DNA from 2 places in the Janthinobacterium sp. GL_088 genome. Region 1 is predicted to be linked to the other one. Evidence: predicted binding sites of a transcription regulator. Region 1 holds the regulator's gene; the other holds the start of a gene.

Evidence for each region. The regulator LexA, encoded in region 1, represses DNA repair genes until DNA is damaged. The targets are predictions, from matches to a motif close to ACTGTATNNNNATACAGT.
Region 2: imuA (translesion DNA synthesis-associated protein ImuA) is a predicted target of LexA. The motif match lies at 2,981-2,998, and genes of this name have one in related genera.

Annotation. Positions count from the first base shown of each region.
Region 1 is NZ_CM174453.1:5,115,123-5,120,926, reverse strand. It holds gene purF (amidophosphoribosyltransferase) at 1-584, shown strand, start outside; gene AC3IQ7_RS22810 (cystathionine gamma-synthase family protein) at 627-1,868, shown strand; gene lexA (transcriptional repressor LexA) at 1,935-2,570, opposite strand; gene rpsF (30S ribosomal protein S6) at 2,846-3,235, shown strand; gene priB (primosomal replication protein N) at 3,256-3,555, shown strand; gene rpsR (30S ribosomal protein S18) at 3,581-3,871, shown strand; gene rplI (50S ribosomal protein L9) at 3,899-4,354, shown strand; gene AC3IQ7_RS22780 (replicative DNA helicase) at 4,490-5,804, shown strand, end outside.
Region 2 is NZ_CM174453.1:5,251,805-5,257,608, reverse strand. It holds gene AC3IQ7_RS23395 (GNAT family N-acetyltransferase) at 1-1,494, shown strand, start outside; gene AC3IQ7_RS23390 (putative Na+/H+ antiporter) at 1,547-2,812, opposite strand; gene imuA (translesion DNA synthesis-associated protein ImuA) at 3,019-3,729, shown strand; gene AC3IQ7_RS23380 (Y-family DNA polymerase) at 3,659-5,146, shown strand; gene AC3IQ7_RS23375 (glutathione S-transferase N-terminal domain-containing protein) at 5,227-5,804, shown strand, end outside.

The DNA of each region.
Region 1 (5,804 bases):
TGGCGCTGAACATCGAGTACCGCGAAGGCTTCATCAAGAACCGCTACATCGGCCGCACCTTCATCATGCCGGGCCAGGCGGCGCGCAAGAAATCCGTGCGCCAGAAGCTCAACGCCATCCCGTCCGAGTTCAAGGATAAAGTGGTGCTGCTGGTCGACGATTCCATCGTGCGCGGCACCACCAGCCGTGAAATCGTGCAGATGGCGCGCGAAGCGGGCGCGACGAAGGTCATCTTCGCCTCGGCCGCGCCTCCGGTGATTTACCCGAACGTGTACGGCATCGACATGCCGACGCGCGACGAACTGATCGCCTATGGTCGCACGACGGAAGAAGTGTGCCGCGAAATCACGGCCGATTACCTGGTCTACCAGGATATCGGCGCGCTGAAGCAGGCGATCGCCGACGTCAATCCGGCCCTGACCAACTTCGAAGCATCGTGCTTCGATGGCGTCTACGTGACGGGCGACGTGTCGCAGGAATACCTGGATCGCCTGGAGTATGCACGCCACCATCCGAAGGCGGCAGCGCCCGAAGATACGCCGCGTTCCCAGCTGAACCTGAACCTGGCGACGACAGAAGCATAAGTACCTGCCCGGCCGATGCCGGGCTTTTTTTTCTTTGCGATCATGAACGATAAAAAAAACTACGGCTTTACCACCACCATCCTGCATAACGACCGCCGCAAGGGCATCGAGCACGGCTCCCTGCACAAGCCCGTGCACACTTCCGTTGCTTTTGGTTACGCCGATGCGCGCCAGCTCGCTTCCGTGTTCCAGGGCAAGGAGCCGGGTTTCCGCTACGGCCGCCAGGGCAATCCGACCGTCTCCGCGCTGGAAGACAAGGTCAACAAGATGGAGGACGGCGTGGCGACCCTGTGCTTCGCCACCGGCATGGGCGCCATCGGCGCCGTGGTGCAATCCTTGCTGCGCGCCGGTGATCACGTCGTGTCGTCGGCCTTTTTGTTCGGCAACACCAACAGCCTGTGGCAAACGGTGACGGGGCAGGGCATCGCCGTGTCCTTCGTCGACGCCACCGACGTGGCCAACGTGGCGGCCGCCATCACGCCGTCCACGCGCATCGTGTTTGTCGAAACCATCGCCAATCCGCGCACGCAGATCGCCGACCTGGCAAAGATCGGTGACTTGTGCCGTGAGAAGGGTATTTTGTACATCGTCGACAACACCATGACGACGCCATACCTGTTCCGTCCGAAAGCGGTGGGCGCGGGCCTGGTCGTCAATGCGCTGACGAAATCGATTGGCGGTCACGGCAATGCGCTGGGCGGCAGCTTGACGGACACGGGCGTGTTCGACTGGACGCTGTATCCGAACATCTTTGAGAATTATAAAAAGGCGGCACCGGCACAATGGGGCATTGCGCAAATCCGCGCGAAGGCCTTGCGCGATTTCGGCGCCTCGCTGGGCCCGGAAGCGGCGCACCACATCGCCGTCGGCGCGGAAACCATGGCCTTGCGCATGGATCGCACCTGCTCGAACGCCCTGGCGCTGGCCACCATGCTTGCCGCCGATCCGCGCGTAGCGGCCGTGCATTACCCGGGCTTGGCGTCGCACCCGCAGCACGCGCTGGCGACGGATTTGTTCCGCAGCTATGGCTCGCTGTTCAGCTTTGAGCTGAAAGATGGCATCGACTGCTTCGATTTCCTCAATCGTCTCAATCTTGCTATTCCAGCGAGCAACCTCGGCGACACGCGCACCTTGGTGATTCCCGTCGCCCATACGATTTTCTACGAGATGGGCGCCGAGCGCCGCGCCAGCATGGGCATCGCCGAATCGCTGATACGCGTGTCGGTGGGTATCGAAGATGAAGCAGACTTATTGGAAGATTTCAGTAACGCCCTGGATGCATAAGCAGCCGCGCATGTAAAAAGGGCCGCGACAGTCATGCTGTCGCGGCCCTTTTTTTACGCTGAAAGCTTAATGCCAGCTGCGCATCAGTCCGACGGCGAGGCCTTCCAGCGCAAACTCGTCTTCCGGCGACACGGTGATCACCTTGAAGTCGGGGTTTTCCGGCAGCAGTTCGATGACGGAGCCCGTCTTCTTGTAGCGCTTGACGGTGACTTCGTCGCCGATGCGGGCGACGACGATCTGCCCGTTCTTGGCGCTGTCGACTTTTTTCACGGCCAGCAAATCGCCATCCATGATGCCGGCGTCGCGCATGGACCAGCCGCGCACCTTCAGCAGGAAGTCGGGCTTGGCCGAAAACAGGGCCGGGTCGACGTTATAGCTCGCTTCCAGGTTTTCCTGCGCCAGGATGGGCGAGCCTGCAGCCACCCGGCCGATCAGGGGCAGCGACATCAGCAGGGCCGCCGGCACTTTCGACGGCGCCGCTTCGGCGGCCGCGCCGATCAGGCGGATGCCGCGCGAGGTGCCGGGCGAAATCTCGATCGCGCCCTTGCGGGCCAGGGCCTGCAAATGCTCTTCGGCCGCATTGGCCGATTTGAAACCCAGTTCATTGGCGATTTCCGCACGGGTGGGAGGAAAGCCCGTGTTTTCAATCGCGTCCTTGATCAGGTTCAGGATTTGTTCTTGTCGTGCTGTCAGCTTGATCATGAGCGGTGGGTGCATACTAAAATGCTGTCTATATGAACAGTCTGTATTTTTGTACAGTATCGCCCACTATGCAAGGGGATTTCCGTGTTTTCGGCGAATTTTGCAAGAAATACTTGCCCATGGGCCGAAAGCACGCTGGCGCACGGGCTTTTCGGGTGCTGGTGGAAGGAATGATTGAAACGTTTGCAAAAGGCGGTTATAATCTTCGGCTGACCTTCCCACACCCGTCTTGACGCCGGGGTGGGCGATTATCAATCCGACCTGAAGGAGTTTGCATGCGTCATTATGAAATAGTCTTTATCGTCCATCCGGACCAAAGCGAGCAAGTGCCCGCGATGATCGAACGCTACAAAGCCAGCGTAACCACCCGCGGCGGTTCGGTTCACCGCGTGGAAGATTGGGGCCGCCGTCAAATGGCTTACTCGATCCAAAAGCTGCCTAAAGCACACTACATCTGCCTGAACATCGAATGCGACAACGAGACCCTGGTCGAGTTGGAAACAGCATTCAAATTCAATGATGCCGTGTTGCGTCACCTGACCGTTAAAATGAAGAAAGCTGAAACAGCTCCTTCGCCGATGATGAAATCGGTACAACGCGAAGACGCGGCCAAAAGCCACCGCACCGAAGCACCAGCAGCCGCTCCAGCCGCAGCAGCAGCTTAATTCTTGACCAGGATCGTGCGCTGAACCAGCTACAAGTCACCGCCATCATTGCCGAGCGCGAAATATTGCGCTATACCCCGGCAGGGCTGCCGATTGTGAATGCAGTATTGCAACACAGTTCGCAGCAGATGGAAGCAGGGATTGCCCGTTTGACCGAGTTTGATGTTGCCGCGCTAGCCGCTGGCGAAATCTCAGGCCGGTTCAGTCAGGCAAGCTTGGGCGGGGTATATCAGTTCACGGGTTTCCTGGCCAGGAAGAGCCGCAACAGCAAGAGTTTGGTGTTTCACATCATTGATTTTAGTGCAGTCAATTTTGACTAGCGCATTTTAGATACAGGAGCCTGACATGGCATTCGGTAAAAAGTTCGACAAAAATAAGCTCAAGCTTAAAGAAAAACGCAAACAGCAAAACCCGTTGTTCAAACGCAAGAAGTTCTGCCGCTTCACCGCAGCTCACGTTGAGCAAGTCGACTACAAAGACGTCGACACGCTGAAAGACTTCGTCCAAGAAAACGGCAAGATCATGCCAGCACGCCTGACCGGTACCAAAGCGCACTACCAGCGCCAAGTTGACACCGCAATCAAGCGCGCTCGCTTCCTCGCGCTGCTGCCATACACCGATCTGCACCACGCTTAATCGGTCAGATATTCCTGGAGAAGAACTATGCAAATCATTCTGTTAGAAAAAGTTGTTAACGTCGGTAACCTCGGCGAAGTCGTCAAAGTCAAAGACGGTTACGCACGTAACTTCCTGATCCCGCAACGCCTGGCACGTCGTGCTACGGCAACCGCTGTGGCTGAATTCGAAGTCAAGCGCGCCGAACTGGAAAAAGCTGCTGCTGCCAAACTGGCCGCATCGCAAGCCCAGGGCGAAAAACTGAGCGGTCTGACCGTTCAAGTTGCTCAAAAAGCTGGTGTTGATGGCCGTCTGTTCGGTTCCGTCACCAACTTCGACATCGCTGAAGCGCTGACCAAGCAAGGTTTTGCTGTTGAAAAAGCACAAATCCGCATGCCTACCGGCCCGCTGAAGATCGTTGGCGAGCACAACGTTTCGGTTGCTCTGCACACCGACGTGGTTGTGGAAGTTGTTATCGCTGTCGTTCCAGACGCGAACGCGTAATCGTCTGCGGGCCTGGCCCGCAGGCATTGCCGCACTATGAAAAGCCGGGTTCGCCCGGCTTTTTTGTGGCCTTTTTTTCGCTCAATTTCAGCCCTTTATTTTTGCCAGCACGCCGAAGCGGGTATAATTCGCGCCATGAACGCCCCCTCTGATCCGCAACTGGATTCCCTCCGTATTCCGCCGCATTCGATCGAAGCAGAACAATCCGTTATCGGTGGTCTGCTGCGCGACAATGCCGCATATGACCGCATCGCCGACTTCATGCATGCGGAGGATTTCTATCGCTATGACCATCGCATCATCTTCGAGCAAATCGTCAAGATGGTTAACGCTTCCAAGCCCGCCGATGTCATTACTGTTTTTGAAACCCTGACCCAGCTCGGCAAGGCCGATGATGTGGGCGGACTCGCTTACCTGAACGCCATGGCGCAAAACACGCCATCGGCCGCGAACATCCGGCGTTACGCCGAGATCGTGCGCGACCGCGGCGTGCTGCGCAAACTCATCACCGTCGCCGACGATATCTCCGGCACGGCCTTCAGCCCGCAAGGCAAGGAAGTCAAGCAAATGCTTGACGAGGCCGAATCGAAGATTTTCGCCATCGCGGAAGAAGGCGCGCGCGGCGCCCAGGGCTGGACCGCCATCCAGCCCCTGCTGACGCAGGTGGTCGAGCGCATCGACGAACTGTACAGCCGCGACAACCAGAGTGAAATCACGGGCGTGCCCACCGGTTTCATCGACCTCGACCGCATGACCTCCGGTCTGCAGCCGGGCGACCTGGTGATCGTGGCGGGCCGTCCTTCGATGGGCAAGACGGCGTTTTCCGTCAACATCGGCGAAAACGTGGCCATCGACAGCGGCTTGCCCGTGGCCGTGTTCTCGATGGAGATGGGTGGCGCCCAGCTGGCCATGCGTATGCTCGGCTCCGTCGGACAGCTCGACCAGCACCGCCTGCGCACGGGCCGCCTGAACGACGAAGACTGGCCGCGCCTGACGAATGCGATCCAGAAGATGAACGACGCGCAGTTGTACATCGATGAAACGCCGGCGCTCAATTCCATCGAATTGCGCGCCCGCTCGCGCCGTTTGTCGCGTCAATGCGGCAAGCTGGGCCTGATCATCGTCGATTACTTGCAGCTGATGTCGGCCAATACGCCGGGCGACAATCGCGCCACGGAGATTTCCGAGATTTCACGGGGCTTGAAAGGCCTGGCGAAAGAACTCGGTTGCCCCGTGATCGCGCTGTCCCAGCTGAACCGCTCGCTGGAGCAACGCCCGAACAAACGTCCCGTCATGTCCGACTTGCGCGAATCGGGCGCTATTGAGCAGGATGCGGACGTGATCCTGTTCATTTACCGTGACGAGGTGTATAACCCCGACTCGCCAGACAAGGGAACGGCCGAAATCATCATCGGTAAACAACGTAACGGTCCAATCGGCAGCATCCGCC
Region 2 (5,804 bases), 140 kb from region 1:
GCCCGCTTCGATATCCTCGATACCCTGCATACGCAGCGCTACTTCGCCACCTTGTCCGATTATTTCCGCATCCTCATCATGTGCGAATACGGCGGCATGTATATGGATGTCGATACGATCCCGCACAATCCGGCGACGATTTTCCTGATGAAGCCGGAAGTGCCCGATTATTTCCAGCGCAACGCCGATGACAGCGAAGAGCGCCGGCATGTCAGCTGGATGAATCTGTTTCTCGATGAAACGGGCATGCTGATCGCCAAGAAGAACGATGCCGCGTTGCGCGTGATCCAGCGCAATGTGAACCTCGCCTATGCTGGTATCGATGCGCAGGTTCCCCGTTCTTGCCCGCAATTCGAGGCGCAGCTGTTTGGCCAGTTCTATGCCGAATGGAAGAAAAACCTGGGCGTGACCCTGCTCAGCCATGCCGAGTTCTACCAGCGCTATTGCGTGCTGTATGACGGCGCGCGCGAAGCGGTGGCGGGCGGCATCCGCGGCATGCGCTTGCTGGACGATATCATTACCGACATGCACATCCCCTTGAGCGACGAGGAGCGGCGCGCGTACGCGCGCTGCGTGGCGCGGCTCGATGAAATCGCTTGGCAGCTCGACGATCCTTTGAGCCTGGTCAATATCGTCGACGTGTTCGATATCGAGGAAGTGCCGCGCATGGCGTATGCTGCCCAGTTGCGGGCGGACATCGACCACTTTCACTATTACTCGGTGCTGTCGGACGACCCGCAGCTCGACCGCGTGAATGCCGTCTTTTGCCGTTACCTGCTGGCCCACCGCTCGGAGCAGATTGCCGCCGGCAACTTCTGGCGCCCGACCGTGGGCCGCCACGGCAGCCGCATGCCGGCCACCAGCGATGCCGCCGCGCCAAGTGACGAGGCGCAGGCGGGCCTGCTGTCGCATGCGCCGCTCACACTGGTGGCGGGAGAACTGCTGGGCGACGAGGCGAAGAACCGCATGGCCAAATTGCTGTTTGCCACCAGTTACCTGGAATACTGTTCCTTTGGGAATAAATTGAATCTGCAGTTAGTCGAACTGCAGCGGCGGCAAAATATCGATCCGTATCTGGCGCACATCCACGGCCTGCATGACGAGGAGGGGCGTTTCATCGGCTTCTTCACGGCCGCGACGATGGACGAGTTCCAGGCCTGCGGTGCCGTCTCGTATTACCGCGATGACATGAAGGCGCTTGACGATGCGTATGACGCCTTCGTGCTCGCGCATGCGCGCGCCGACGACTGTTTCGTCAGCAGCCTGGCCATCGACGAGAAATACCGGGGCCAGGGCTTGTTTCGGCAAATGTTCCATGAAATCCGCGACCTGGCCAGCCGCAAGGGCTGTGCGCGCATCACTTTGACGGTGTGGGAAAAGAGCGAAGCGCTGCAAGTGTATCTGCACAAGGGTTTTCGCAGCGTGGGCACGTTCGATTATGCCTACAGCCTGTTCTATGACCGGCTGCATTTTTTGGTGTATGAAGGTAACTGAGGAGGGCAACTGAGGGAAACAGGGGCGGCCGGCAGCCGCCCCGCGATGCAGCTTACAACGCCAGGAAGGCCAGGCCCGCCACGGCCGTCGGCAGCAGGGCGCCGGCCAGCAGGCCGACGGCGCCGATCGATTCATCCTTGAAACCGCGGCGCAGCAGGGCCACGCCGGCCGGGTTCGGCGCGTTGGCGATGACGGTCAGGCCGCCGCCGGCCACGGCGCCAGCCATCAGCATGTATTTTGCTTCGTCCGTCATGCCGACGATCAGCGAACCGAGGTAAGTGAGGGCCGCATTGTCGGTAATGGCCGTCAAGCCCAGGGCGCCGAAGAACAGGGCCAGCGGCTTCAGGCTGGAAACGATGGGCTGCAGCCACCATTGCTGCATGCCGCCCAGTACCACCAGGCCGCCGAGGAAGAAGCCGACCAGCAAGCCTTCCTTGAGGATCAGCGGGCTTTGATAGCGCTCATACGCCTGCACGAAGCCGAGGAAGAACAGGAACAGGCCGATGAACAGCACGGGATGGTGCGCCAGGGTGACCACGCCGGCCAGCACGATCATGTGCACCAGGCTGACGGCCAGCGGCACTTTCGGCGCTTCCACTTCACCGGCTTTCGGCTTGATGTCGGAAGTGTTGCTGTGCAGATATTTGCGCAGCAAGATGCTCACGCCCGTGGCGTTGATCAGCACGGCGATGGCGGCCTTCCAGCCGAAATGGCTGGCCATGAAGGCGCTATCCCAGTTCCACGTGGTGGCCACCATCAGCACGGGCGGCGCCGCGTACGAGGTGAGGGTGCCGCCGATGGAAACATTGACAAACAGCACTCCCAACGCGCCGTATTTCAGCCATTCAGGGATGCCCGGGCGGAAGATTTGCGGCGCCAGCATCAGCGCGGCCAGGGTCATGGCGGCCGGTTCCGTGATCAATGAACCCGTCAGGGGCACGAGCGCCAGGCCCAGCCAGACGAGGGCCAGTTCCGTGCGCAGCGGCATCACGCGCGCCACGCCTTTCAACAGGCGCTGTACGGCGTCGAGCACGGGGCGTGAGGCGGCCACGACCATGACGACAAAGACGAACAGCGGCTCCGTGTAATGGCGCGACTCGGCATACTCGATGGCCGCATCGCCGCCCGAGACAAAGGCCATGATGATGATCAGGATAAAGGCCCAGAAGCCGAACACGACTTCCACTTCACCCAGCAAATGCAGCAGGCCCGCATGGCGGGGATGGCGCCTCGATAATGTTTCAAACGACTTGGCGGCGAAGGTGTGGATGAGCGCAAGGCCGAAGACGATGGCGCTGATGATTTGGATGGTGGTCAAATGCGTTTCCTTATGGACGGAGGAAGCCGCCCGGTGCATTGCCGAGCGGTAAGGAGAGTGCTTATGGTACAGCAATCGATGCCAGAAACGGGGTTTTTCGGACATGGCGGAGCGGCCTCCGGGCAGGCGCTGAGCAGATAAGCCTTGCCAAAAGCAGGACTGGATAGTACTGTATATGCATACAGTATTTATCTTCATATTCAATTATGCAACATTCTCAATTGATGGCCTCGCCGGAAGCCTTGCACCCGTCTTTATGGCGCGCATCGCAGCTGGGACAGGGCGCCACGCGCTGCCTGGACACGGGCTTTGCCGCCCTGTCCGCGCAGTTGCCCGGCGGCGGCTGGCCCAGCGGCAGCCTCATCGATCTGCTGGTGCAGCAGCCAGGCAGTGGCGAATTGCGCTTGCTGGCGCCCGCGCTGGCGCAGCTGCCGGGCTTGCCCATCGTGCTGCTGCAGCCGCCCCATCCGCCGCAGGCGCTGGCCCTGGTGGCGCAGGGACTGGCGCCGTCGCAGCTGCTGTGGCTCAAGAGCGCCGGCAGCAAGGATGCCCTGTGGGCGGCGGAAAACATCTTGCGCAGCGGTAGTTGCGGCGCCTTGCTGTTCTGGCAGCCGCACGTGCGCGCCGACAGCCTGCGCCGCCTGCACCTGGCTGCGCAAGGAGGCAATACCTTGTTCTGCATGCTGCGCCCCTTGCACGGCGCGCAGGATGCGTCGCCGGCGCCGCTGCGCCTGTCCGTGCGCCCGGCCGCCGGCGGCATCGAGATCGGCTTCATCAAACGCCGGGGACCGCAGCGCGACGCGCCCCTGTTCCTGCCCCTGCAACCTCCTTCATTATTGCCACGCCATGCGACTCTGGATCGGCCTGTGCCTGCCCCGGCTTCCGCTCGAAGTATTTTGCCCGCGCTGGTCGGCTGACAGCCTCGGCGTGGTGCTGGAGCAGGAGCAAGTGATGGCCCTGTCGCCGCTGGCGCGGGCGGCCGGTATCCGGCCGGGCATGCGCCGCGCCGGCGCGCTGATGCTGGCGCCGCAGGCGCGCCTGCACGAGCGCTCGCTTGAACTGGAAGCGCAGGCGCTGCAGGCGGTGGCGCTGGCGCTGCTGCAATACTCGCCGCTGGTGGCGCAGGGCGAGGAAGCGACCCTGCTCGTCGATGCGGGCGCCAGCCTGCGCCTGTTTGGTGGCGTGCGCGCCCTGTGCAGGCAGATCGCGGCCAGCTTGCGCGCGCTCGGCTACACGGCCCAGCTGTCGTGCGCCCCCACGGCGCGCGGCGCCTGGCTGCTGGCGCGCGCCGGCACGCGCCGGGGCCGCGTGCTGGGCATGGCCAGCCTGGTGCGCCGTCTCGACGGCCTGCCGTGCGCCTTGCTGCCGCCCGCGCGCGCCTATCTGGACTGGTTCGAGGGCATCGGCTGCCGCACCCTGGGGCAGCTGCGCCACTTGCCGCGCCCTGGCTTGCAGCGCCGCTGCGGCGGGGCCTTGCTCGACATGCTCGACGATGCGCATGGCCACAGCACGGAACTGTTCGTGTGGCTCGAAGCGCCGCCCACGTTCCGCGCCAGCCTGGAATTGTTCGACCGCGTGGAGCACGCGGACGCGCTGCTGTTCGGCGCGCGCCGGCTGCTGCAGCAAATGACGGGCTGGTTGTGCGCGCGGCAATTTGCCGTCGAGCGCATACAGTTGCTGCTGGCGCACGAGCGGGGCAGGGTGGCGCGCCCGCCCACCATCATCGACCTGGCGCTGGGCGAGGCCGTCTGGCGCGACGAGCACCTGGTGCGTTTGCTCAAGGAGCGCCTGGCGCAGCTGGTGCTGGACGCGCCCGTGATCGGCCTTACTCTGGAAGCGCTGCAGGTGCAGCCGATGGCGCCGCCCAGCGATACCCTGTTCCCCGAACCGGGCGGTACGCCGCAGGAGCGCCAGCGCTTGCTGGAATTGCTGGTGGCGCGCCTGGGGAGCGACAATGTCTTGCAGGCCGCGCCGCGCGCCGATTACCGTCCCGAGGCGGCCAACCAGTGGTTGCCGTTGCCGGCCAAGCCAGGCGGCAGGAACACGGTGCCCGACTTGCCGCCCGGCTTGTCCGGCATGCCCCGTCCCGGCTGGCTGCTGGCCCAGCCCATCGCCCTGCTGATGCGCGAGCACCGGCCGTTCTATGGCTCGCCCCTGAAAATGGTGTCAGTGGCCGAGCGCATCGAGGCAGGCTGGTGGGGCCAGTCGCAGGCGCGTGATTATTTCATCGCCGAAGGTCTCGACCACGCCCATTACTGGGTCTACCGCGAACGCATCGCCGGCAGCGGAGAAGACGCCGCGCCGCGCTGGTTTTTGCATGGCTTGTTTGGCTGAATGCGCTGTCCTGCTGAAACTGCCATGCTTGGCTATACTTGCTCTCTTGCGCCGCGTCAACCATCTCAATAAGGATTCCAATGTCCCAACTTTCCGACTTCCCCATCACCCAAAAATGGCCTGCCCGGCATCCGGAACGCCTGCAGCTGTACTCGCTGCCGACGCCGAACGGCATCAAGGTTTCCATCCTGCTGGAAGAGCTGGGCCTGGCGTACGAGCCGCACCTGGTCAGCTTCGAACAAAATGACCAGCTGTCGCCCGCCTTCCTGTCGCTCAATCCGAACAACAAGATTCCCGCCATCCTCGACCCGGACGGTCCCGATGGCAAGCCGCTGGCCCTGTTCGAGTCGGGCGCTATCCTGCTGTACCTGGCCGAGAAAACGGGCAAGTTCATCCCGCAGGACGCGGGCTTGCGCTATGAAACGATCCAATGGCTGATGTTCCAGATGGGCGGTATGGGCCCCATGTTTGGCCAGGTGGGCTTCTTCCACAAATTTGCCGGCAAGGACTATGAGGACAAGCGGCCGCTGGAACGCTATATCGGCGAGGCCAAGCGCCTGCTGAGCGTGCTCGAGCAGCGCCTGCAGGGCCGCGACTGGATCATGGGTAGTCAGTACACGATTGCCGACATCGCCATCTTCCCGTGGGTGCGCTGCCT